3 linked regions of the Pseudoduganella albidiflava genome follow. The protein of the gene in region 2 interacts with the protein of the main gene of each other region in a pairwise test. Links are inferred from orthologs where the notes say so. Each region holds a gene or a part of one and is shown on either strand. Other genes may lie near its edges.

Region 1 (2,943 bases), 5.5 Mb from region 2 along the record:
ATCGGCCAGGGCTCGCCTGCGGTGCTCGGCGGTGATGATGCCGGCCGCGTGCAGGATATCCAGTGGGTGCGTGGAAGAAGTAACGGTCACAAGACTTGCGTGAAGTGAGATTGCTTATTTTACAATGACAGCTCTGCGCGACAACATGGGATCGCTGGCATCATCCGTTGCGAATCAGATCACCTTCACAGCCGGCTTCCCTCCCCGTTGCCGGGCCGGCGTTCGCGCCAGCATGGCTTCTAGAAATCAGCCATTTTGAAACCGTCCCACGCAAAGTCCGTACGTTCGATGGTGAAGTAATAAAAAGAACCTGGATCGTTACCATCCCTGCCGCTTGTATTGCCGACAATAATGCTGGCCTTGCATGTACGTCTCCAGGGAGAACGAGAGCGTGCTTTGCCCGAACGGCCGATTTCCATAATTTCCTGTATGACCGGTGCGGGCTTGTCCGGCTTGCCCCAGCCATTTCCAGGCCAAAACATGTCGCGCTTCGCCAGCCGCTCCTGGACTTTCTCTACCACGATGGGATCCCAGCATTCGGGCAGCGGATCGGCCGTCGTCAGGTCATAAAATCCCATGACGGCAGCGATGAAGAGCAGCATGAGTACGGGTGGCACAAGCCAGCCCAGCCATGGATTTGGCGGCGCCTGGGGAAGGTGCGGCCCTGCGTGAGCGCTCCATCGCATGTCGCTGATAGCGTTATCCAGGTCGGCCAGGATACCGGCACGGGAAGCGGTGCGGTGCGGCCCCTTGGCGGAACGGATTTCTTCGAGCCGTCCGGGGCCGAGAACCCCGGCTGAATCCATCCACAACAGCACACGCCCTGGTGTCGAGGCAACCTTCCTGCAGGGATCGCTGGCAGCAAGGGCGCGATGGCGTTCCGGCCGGGTAATCAGCCGCGCGGACAGCAAGGCGTCCAGCGCGGGCTTGTTCACGTTCTCGCGTTCGGCGAGCTGAAACAGGGCTCCGGCAATCGCAGCCTGCAACTGGGCCCGCTGCCTGGCGGTACCGGTGCCCGCAGCATGACGGGAAGATCGCAGCAACCCGGGATCGTCGAGGATACCGCTCGAGACCAGCCACGCGAGGCAGACATCGCGCCCCTCGGGCAACCGGCACGCACCAGGATGGATCACTGCCATATCTTTCTGAGCCAGGGTGATGATCCCGGCATCCTGCAACCAGTCCAGGTGCGAGGCAAGCGATGCGTTTGTCGTCATTCAGGAAATACTGAAAGAACCATGTCGATAACGAAAAGCCCGCTGTTCTTTCGAACAGCGGGCTGTGATCTGCAAAGAATTATCGGTACATCAGAACGGAATATCGTCATCCATGTCCGAGAAGTTCGGTGCCGGCTTCGGTGCCGGCCGTGGGGCCGGAGCGGCAGCCTGCTGCGGGCGCGGGGCCGGACGGCTTGGCGGCGCATCGTAGCCGCCCATGTCGTCGCCACCCATGGCGTCGCCGCCGCCCATGCCCTGGCGGCCGCCCAGCATCTGCATTTCCTGCGCGATGATGTCGGTGGCGTATTTTTCAACGCCATCCTTGTCCGTGTACTTGCGGGTCTGCAGGCGGCCCTCGACGTAGACCGACGAACCCTTCTTCAAGTACTGGCCGACGATTTCCGCCAGGCGCCCGAAGAACGAGATGCGGTGCCACTCGGTGATTTCCTTCTGTTCGCCCGTGTTGCGATCCTTCGACTTGAAGGATGTGGCAACGGCAATGTTGGCGATGGCATCGCCGCTCGGCATGTAGCGGATCTCCGGATCGCGGCCCAGGTTGCCGACGATGATGACTTTATTGACAGATGCCATGTAGTACTCCTGCGTGAATATTTAGCAAACGATCATTATAAGACAGCGCCTGTGGACCACGGGCCACACGGCAGATGAATTTTGGGGTATTTCCAGGTAATTCCGGGTAAGTTCGGATGCAACTTCGGATGCAAGTTCGGGAAATTTCCGCGTGAGGTGCGCAGCGGATTTTGAATACTGGTATTATATACAGTATTCATCAGCCACGGCTAGTTCGCGTCCTGACCCGCATCAAAATGTTCTAATGGTCTTGAAATCGAATCGAACGCCAGCATTGTGGCTTGGTTGGTCTCCGGACGCCGCACACGCCAAGCGGGTGACAGTTCAGGTTGGCCGTCCCTGTCGTTTTTCCTCGCATACTCAAGGCACATACATACATGGAAGAAATCCGCATCCGCGGCGCGCGTACCCATAACCTGAAGAACATCAACCTCGATCTGCCTCGCAACAAGCTGATCGTGATTACCGGGCTGTCCGGCTCCGGCAAGTCGTCGCTGGCGTTCGACACGTTGTACGCCGAGGGCCAGCGCCGCTATGTCGAATCGCTGTCGGCCTATGCGCGCCAGTTCCTGCAGTTGATGGAGAAGCCGGACGTCGACCTGATCGAAGGGCTGTCGCCGGCCATCTCGATCGAGCAGAAGGCCACGTCGCACAATCCGCGCTCCACCGTCGGCACCGTGACGGAAATCCACGATTACCTGCGCCTGCTGTATGCCCGCGTGGGCACGCCGTATTGCATCAACCACCCTGACCATGCGCTGTCGGCGCAATCGGTGTCGCAGATGGTCGATGCCGTGCTGGCCATGCCGGAAGGCACCAAGCTGATGATCATGGCGCCGGTGGTGGCGAACCGCAAGGGCGAGCACGTCGACCTGTTCGAGCAGATGCAGGCCCAGGGCTTCGTGCGCTTCCGCGTGCAGAGCGGCACGCACGATGCGAAGATCTACGAAGTGGACGACCTGCCGAAGCTGAAGAAAACGGAAAAGCACACGATCGACGTGGTCATCGACCGCGTGAAGGTGACTCCGGAAATCAAGCAGCGCCTGGCCGAAAGTTTCGAGACGGCGCTGCGCCTGGCCGACGGCCGCGCGGTCGCCTATGACATGGATGCCGGCACGGAGCATGTGTATTCGAA
Region 2 (3,003 bases):
GCAGCTGCGCGGCGGGCCATGTCATGGGCGGGCGCAGGCCCAGGCCGAGCGCTTTCGAGAACGCTTCCTTGGCGGCGAAGCGGGTGGCCAGGTAGCGCACGCCGCGCACCGCGTTGCGTTCGCTGCGGGCGCGGAACACCGCCAGTTCGTCGGGACCGAGCACGCGGCGCGCGAAGCGTTCACCCTGGCGCGCCAGCGCTTCGCCGATGCGGGGAACCTTGCAGATGTCGGTGCCGATCCCGTGGATCATCGCGCTCCCAGGCGCGTGGAGACCATGATGGCCTTCATCTCGCGCACGGCGTTTTCCCAGCCGACGAACACCGAATGGGCGACGATCGCGTGGCCGATGTTCAGTTCCTCGATCTGCGGGATGGCGGCGATGGCCTGCACGTTGGTGTAGTGCAGGCCGTGGCCGGCGTTGACCTTCAGGCCGTGGCGCACGCCCCATTGCACGCCGTTGCGCACGCGTTCCAGTTCACGCTGCTGTTCCTCGCCCTGCGCATCGGCGTAGGCGCCGGTATGCAGTTCGATGACGGGCGCGCCGACATCGGCCGCGGCCTGGATCTGCGCTTCGTCGGCATCGATGAACAGGCTGACGCGGATGTTCTCGCCCTGCAGCTGCTTCACCGCGGCGGCCACTTCCTTGTGGAAGCGCACCACGTCCAGCCCGCCCTCGGTGGTGATCTCGGTGCGCTTTTCCGGCACCAGGCACACGTCCGCCGGCTTGATGCGGCAGGCGAAATCGATCATCTCCTGCGTGACCGCCGCTTCCAGGTTCATCCGCGTGACCAGTTGCGGCGCCATGCGGATCACGTCTTCATCCTTGATGTGGCGGCGGTCTTCGCGCAGGTGCAGCGTGATGCAGTCGGCGCCGGCCTGTTCGGCCAGCAGAGCGGCGCGCACCGGGTCGGGGTATTGGGTGCCGCGCGCGTTGCGCAGCGTGGCCACGTGGTCGATATTGACGCCCAGGTCGATCATCGTGCCGGAGGGGTGCAGGAAGCTCATGGTCTCTTCTTTTTACGGTTGCTATGAGGTTTGCTATGACGTTTGCTATTGCGGTCGCTATTGCGGTTGCTGTTGCGCTTGGCACTACAGTTGCATCAGGTCGATCAGGATCTGGCGCGTGTTCAGCGGCGCGCCGTTCAGCTGGTGCGCCAGCAGGAAGCGCATCAGCTGCTTGCTCTGCGCCTGCGTGGCCGGATCGGTGTATTCCTCGCGCTGCATGTCGAGCAGCGTCTTGCCGGCCACGCGGGGCGCCGTGTCGTCGTCGCGGGCGGGCCGCGGGCCGCGCTCGGGATCGACCACGTACTGCACGGCCGCCTTCACCTTGCCGCGCGTGTCCGCGCAGCGCGTGAGGTCCGCGGCCACCCCGGTCTCTTTAAGTAAGGCCGTTTCGAACTTTCGCAAGACGATCGGCGGCGGCTCGTTGTGGGCCAGCTGGTTCAGCGTCGACACGTAGTGGTCGAACAGCGCCGGGTGCGCGTCGTCGCGCGCCAGCAGCTTGACCAGCAGCTCGTTGAGGTAGAAGCCGCACAGCAGCGCGGTCTTTTCCAGCGGCAGCAGGCCGCCGACCCAGTCGGCATCGGTCAGCGTGCGCAGCTCGTTCTTGCCGGTCCAGCCGGTGGACAGCGGCTGGAACGTCTGCAGCACGCCGCGCAGCTGCGAGTGCGGCCGCTTGGCGCCTTTTGCGATCAGCGCCACGCGGCCGAAATCGCGCGTCAGCAGCTCGACGATCAGGCTGGTTTCCTTGTACGGATAGCTGTGGAGGACGAAGGCGGGCTGTCCGCTGACGCGGGTGCCCACGGTGCGCGGCGCGGTACGCTTGCGGGCCTGCTGGGGTGGCGCCGCGGCCGGGGCCGGCGCCGGGACCGATTTAAGCAAATAGGCGACGGCGTTGTCGCGCACTTCCATGGCCGGGCTCGGGCTTGCGCTGGCGGTCGTTTCATTGCCCGGCACGGTGGCGGGGTCTTGCTCGCTGGTAGCGATATCGACGGCGTTTTCGGCCAGCGCGGCATCCGTGTCCGGGACCGGAAGTGACGGGCTGGTGTCCGCTTCCGGGATCGACCCCGGTGTGGACACGAGCCCGGCCGTGGGCTGGCGCTTAGCCATGGCCGGATTACTCGTAGCCGTAGGCGCGCAGGCCGGCCTCGTTGTCGGCCCAGCCGGACTTCACCTTGACCCAGATCTCCAGGTACACCGGGCCGCCGAACAGCTTTTCCATGTCCAGGCGAGCCTGGGTCGAGACTTCCTTCAGGCGGGCACCCTTGTTACCGATGATCATCGACTTGTGGCCATCGCGTTCGACGAGGATGGCGGCGAAGATGCGCCGCAGGTTGCCTTCCTGTTCGAACTTCTCGATCAGCACGGTGCTGGTGTACGGCAGCTCGTCGCCGACGAAGCGGAACAGCTTTTCGCGGACGATCTCGGAGGCGAGGAATTTCTCGCTGCGGTCGGTGATGTCGTCTTCGCCGAAGATCGGCGGGTTTTCCGGCAGCAGGCGCTTGATCTCGTTTTGCAGGCCATCGAGCTGGAAGCGCAGCTTGGCCGAGACCGGCACCACGGCGGCGAAGTCGAATTTCGACGCGACCTGCTGCGCGAACGGCAGCAGCACGGCCTTGTCCTTGACGCGGTCGGACTTGTTAATCACCAGCACCACGGGCACGTCTTTCGGCAGCAGGTCGATGACTTGCTGGTCGGCCTCGCCGAAGGTGCCGGCTTCCACCAGGAACAGGATCACGTCCGACGAATCGAGCGTGCCGGTGACGGTCTTGTTCAGCGTCTTGTTCAGCGCGTTCGAGTGGCGGGTCTGGAAGCCCGGCGTATCGACATAGATGAATTGCGCATCGGACAGCGTCTGGATACCGGTGATGCGGTGGCGCGTGGTTTGCGCCTTGCGCGAGGTGATGCTGACCTTGGCGCCGATCAGGGTGTTCATCAGCGTCGACTTGCCCACGTTGGGGCGGCCGACGATGGCAATGTAGCCGCAGCGAAAATCCGCGGGCG
Region 3 (3,011 bases), 3.0 Mb from region 2 along the record:
TGCATGAAACCATCCGTCCCGGCGACGTGGTGGCGCACCAGGGGCTCGGCGAGGTGGCGTCGCGCGGCATGCCGGAACGGCGCGGCAACAACCTGGCGCGGCTGGGCGGCGACGAATTCACCATCCTGATCCCCGACCTGGAACGCGTGGAGGATGCGCTGAACGTGGCCCACCGCGTCAAGGATGCGATGCGCCGGCCGTTCCACCTGGACGGGCACGAGATCTTCGTCACCGCCAGCATCGGCATCTCGCTGTACCCGGAGGACGGCGACGATTCCAGCTCGCTGCTGAAGTATGCCGACACGGCGATGTACCACGCGAAGAACTGCGGCCGGAACAACGCGAAGCTGTACAGCTCCGCGCTGACGACGCAGATGATGAGCCATGTGAAGCTGGAGATCGGCCTGCGCCGCGCGCTGCAGAACAACGAGCTGTACCTGCAGTACCAGCCGCAGATCGACGTGCGCAGCGCGCGGCTGGTGGGCGCCGAGGCGCTGGTGCGGTGGCGCCACCCGGAGCATGGCATCATCGCGCCGAACGATTTCATCCCGCTGGCTGAGGAGACCGGCCTGATCGTGCCGATCGGCGCCTGGGTCCTGCGCACCGCGTGCAGCCAGGCGCGCGAATGGCAGGAACAGGCCGGCCGCCCGGTGCGGGTGGCGGTGAACCTGTCGGCGCGCCAGTTCAAGGACGAGAACCTGGCGCAGACGGTGCTGTCGGTATTGACCGATACGGGCCTCGACCCGTGCCTGCTGGAGCTGGAGCTGACCGAAGGCACGCTGATGGACGATGCGGTGGCCACGCTGGCCACGCTGGAACAGTTGCGGACGATCGGCGTGTACCTGTCGATCGACGATTTCGGCACCGGCTATTCGTCGATGAACTACCTGAAGCGCTTCGACGTGCGCGCGCTGAAGATCGACCGCAGCTTCATCAACGGGCTGCCGGAAGATTCGGAAAACGCCGCGATCACGCGCGCCATCATCGCCATGGCGCACGGGCTCAAGCTGGCCGTGGTGGCCGAGGGCGTGGAGACCCGCGAACAGCTGGCGCTGCTGGAGGAATACCGCTGCGACATGGCGCAGGGTTACCTGCTGGGCAGGCCGGCTTCGGGGGAAGCGATCGGGGAGATGCTGGCGGGGGCGACGTTCGCCCCTTGAGACACGATGCGCTGGTGTCGGACAGTAACGCCGCTAAGTTAAGCCCACCCCAAGTGCAAAATCCGGGGTCAGACCCGGCGGGTCTGACCCCAGCCCTTCGCTGTTGGGGTGATTGCATGCACTTTCAAGTTGCTGTGTAACGCTTATCCAAACGGCATCGGTGTCAACAACGCCTTCCCTTACGTGCTGCGCCGGTCCAGCATGGCCCGGGCGATGGTGCCGGCATCCACGTATTCGAGTTCGCCGCCGACCGGTACGCCGCGGGCCAGGCGGCTCACGGCAAGGCCGCGCGCCTTCAGCATCTCGCTGATGTAGTGCGCGGTGGCTTCGCCTTCGTTGGTGAAATTGGTGGCCAGCACCACTTCGCCGACGATGCCATCGGCGGCGCGGGCCAGCAGCTTTTCCAGGTGGATGTCCTTCGGGCCGATGCCGTCGAGCGGCGACAGGCGGCCCATCAGCACGAAGTACAGGCCCTTGTAGGTAAGCGTCTGCTCGATCATCGCCTGGTCGGCCGGCGTTTCGACGACGCACAGCAGGCGGCGGTCGCGCGTGTCGTCGGCGCACATGTCGCAGACGTCCGCCTCGGTGAAAGTATTGCAGAGCGCGCAATGGTTGACCGATTCCACGGCCTGGTACAGCGCGCGCGACAGCATGGCCGCACCTTCGCGGTCATGCTGCAGCAGGTGGAAGGCCATGCGCTGCGCCGACTTCGGCCCCACGCCGGGCAGCCGGCGCAATGCCTCGGTCAGGAATTCCAGCGATTTCGCCATGTGCTAGGACACCAACCGGGTTGCCAGGGGTATCGCCATGTTCACGCCTGGTGATCGGGCAGCCAGGCTTCCAGGCCATCGGCCGCCATGGTCGGCACGAATTCCGTGATCGCATAGCTGGCCGCGCCGGCCTGCTTGAACGGGTCCAGTTCGATGACCGCTTCCACGTCCGCGCGGCTGTCGGCATCGGCGATGATGATGCCGCCGGTGCGCGGCACCATCCGGCCCGACAGCACGAACATGCCGTTGGCATACTGCTCGCGCAGGAAGGCGCGGTGGGCGGCGAGGAGACCATCGATCTCCTCGTTGGGCTTCAGGTAGGTCAGCGTGATGATGAACATGGCGCGCCCCGTGCCGCCGTCAGAACGGCATCTTGAAGCCGGCCGGCAGGTTCATGCCGGCGGTCAGGCCGCTCATTTTCTCGGCGGCGGTGGCTTCGGCCTTGCGGACCGCGTCGTTGAAGGCGGCGGCGACCAGGTCTTCCAGCATGTCCTTGTCGTCGGCCAGCAGCGACGGGTCGATCGACACGCGCTTGACGTCGTTCTTGCAGGTCATGACGACCTTCACCAGGCCGGCACCGGACTGGCCTTCCACCTCGATGGAAGCCAGCGAGTCCTGCGCCTTCTTCATATTGTCCTGCATTGCCTGGGCCTGCTTCATCAGGCCGGCGAGCTGGTTCTTCATCATGATGTGTTTCTCCGTAGCGGTTAAGTGATTGTGGGCGGGCTTCAGTGAGCCGGTGTGATGGGGGCCACGATCGAGCCGGGCACGACGAAGGCGCCGAACTCGCGCACCATCGCCTGCACGAACGCGTCGTTGTGCACCATGTCTTCGGCCTGGCGCTGGCATGCTTCGCGGTGCGCCTGCTGCTCGGCGGCGGTGGTGTACCACACCGGGCCCAGTTCCGTTTCCACCCGCGCGGGGCGGTTGAAGCGCTCGGCCAGCGCCGCCGTCAGCTTCTCCACGTTCGGCGGCGTGCGCCAGGTGTCGATCGGGCAGCGCAGGCGGAATACGACGGCATTGCCGTCGATCGTGCATTGGATGAGTTCGGCCTGCGTGGCCAGTTGCTGCGCCACGCCCC

The links.
Region 1: the proteins of recO (region 2) and ssb interact in binary tests that used the Escherichia coli proteins (3 or more experiments, as listed by UniProt). The link is inferred for Pseudoduganella albidiflava from one-to-one orthologs.
Region 3: the proteins of recO (region 2) and recR interact in binary tests that used the Escherichia coli proteins (3 or more experiments, as listed by UniProt). The link is inferred for Pseudoduganella albidiflava from one-to-one orthologs.

Annotation. Positions count from the first base shown.
Region 1 is NZ_CP036401.1:7,258,356-7,261,298, reverse strand. The notes cover bases 59-2,845. They hold ssb (single-stranded DNA-binding protein), read right to left. Parts: upstream 1,809-2,845; coding sequence 1,308-1,808; downstream 59-1,307. Other genes in these bases: uvrA (excinuclease ABC subunit UvrA), read left to right, coding at 2,186-2,845; EYF70_RS30245 (hypothetical protein), read right to left, coding at 240-1,217; EYF70_RS30250 (hypothetical protein), read right to left, coding at 59-90. Outside these bases: more of EYF70_RS30250, read right to left, coding at 1-58; more of uvrA, read left to right, coding at 2,846-2,943. UniProt on the Escherichia coli protein: Plays an important role in DNA replication, recombination and repair. Binds to ssDNA and to an array of partner proteins to recruit them to their sites of action during DNA metabolism. Acts as a sliding platform that migrates on DNA via reptation.
Region 2 is NZ_CP036401.1:1,797,976-1,800,978, reverse strand. Bases 1-2,847 are described here. They hold recO (DNA repair protein RecO), read right to left. Parts: upstream 1,912-2,847; coding sequence 1,090-1,911; downstream 1-1,089. Other genes in these bases: era (GTPase Era), read right to left, coding at 2,117-2,847; pdxJ (pyridoxine 5'-phosphate synthase), read right to left, coding at 247-1,005; acpS (holo-ACP synthase), read right to left, coding at 1-250. Outside these bases: more of era, read right to left, coding at 2,848-3,003. UniProt on the Escherichia coli protein: Involved in DNA repair and RecF pathway recombination.
Region 3 is NZ_CP036401.1:4,821,823-4,824,833, forward strand. What follows is about bases 136-2,990. They hold recR (recombination mediator RecR), read right to left. Parts: upstream 1,931-2,990; coding sequence 1,340-1,930; downstream 136-1,339. Other genes in these bases: EYF70_RS19970 (putative bifunctional diguanylate cyclase/phosphodiesterase), read left to right, coding at 136-1,160; EYF70_RS19980 (YciI family protein), read right to left, coding at 1,972-2,271; EYF70_RS19985 (YbaB/EbfC family nucleoid-associated protein), read right to left, coding at 2,291-2,617; EYF70_RS19990 (DNA polymerase III subunit gamma/tau), read right to left, coding at 2,659-2,990. In the rest of the region: more of EYF70_RS19970, read left to right, coding at 1-135; more of EYF70_RS19990, read right to left, coding at 2,991-3,011. UniProt on the Escherichia coli protein: May play a role in DNA repair. It seems to be involved in an RecBC-independent recombinational process of DNA repair. It may act with RecF and RecO.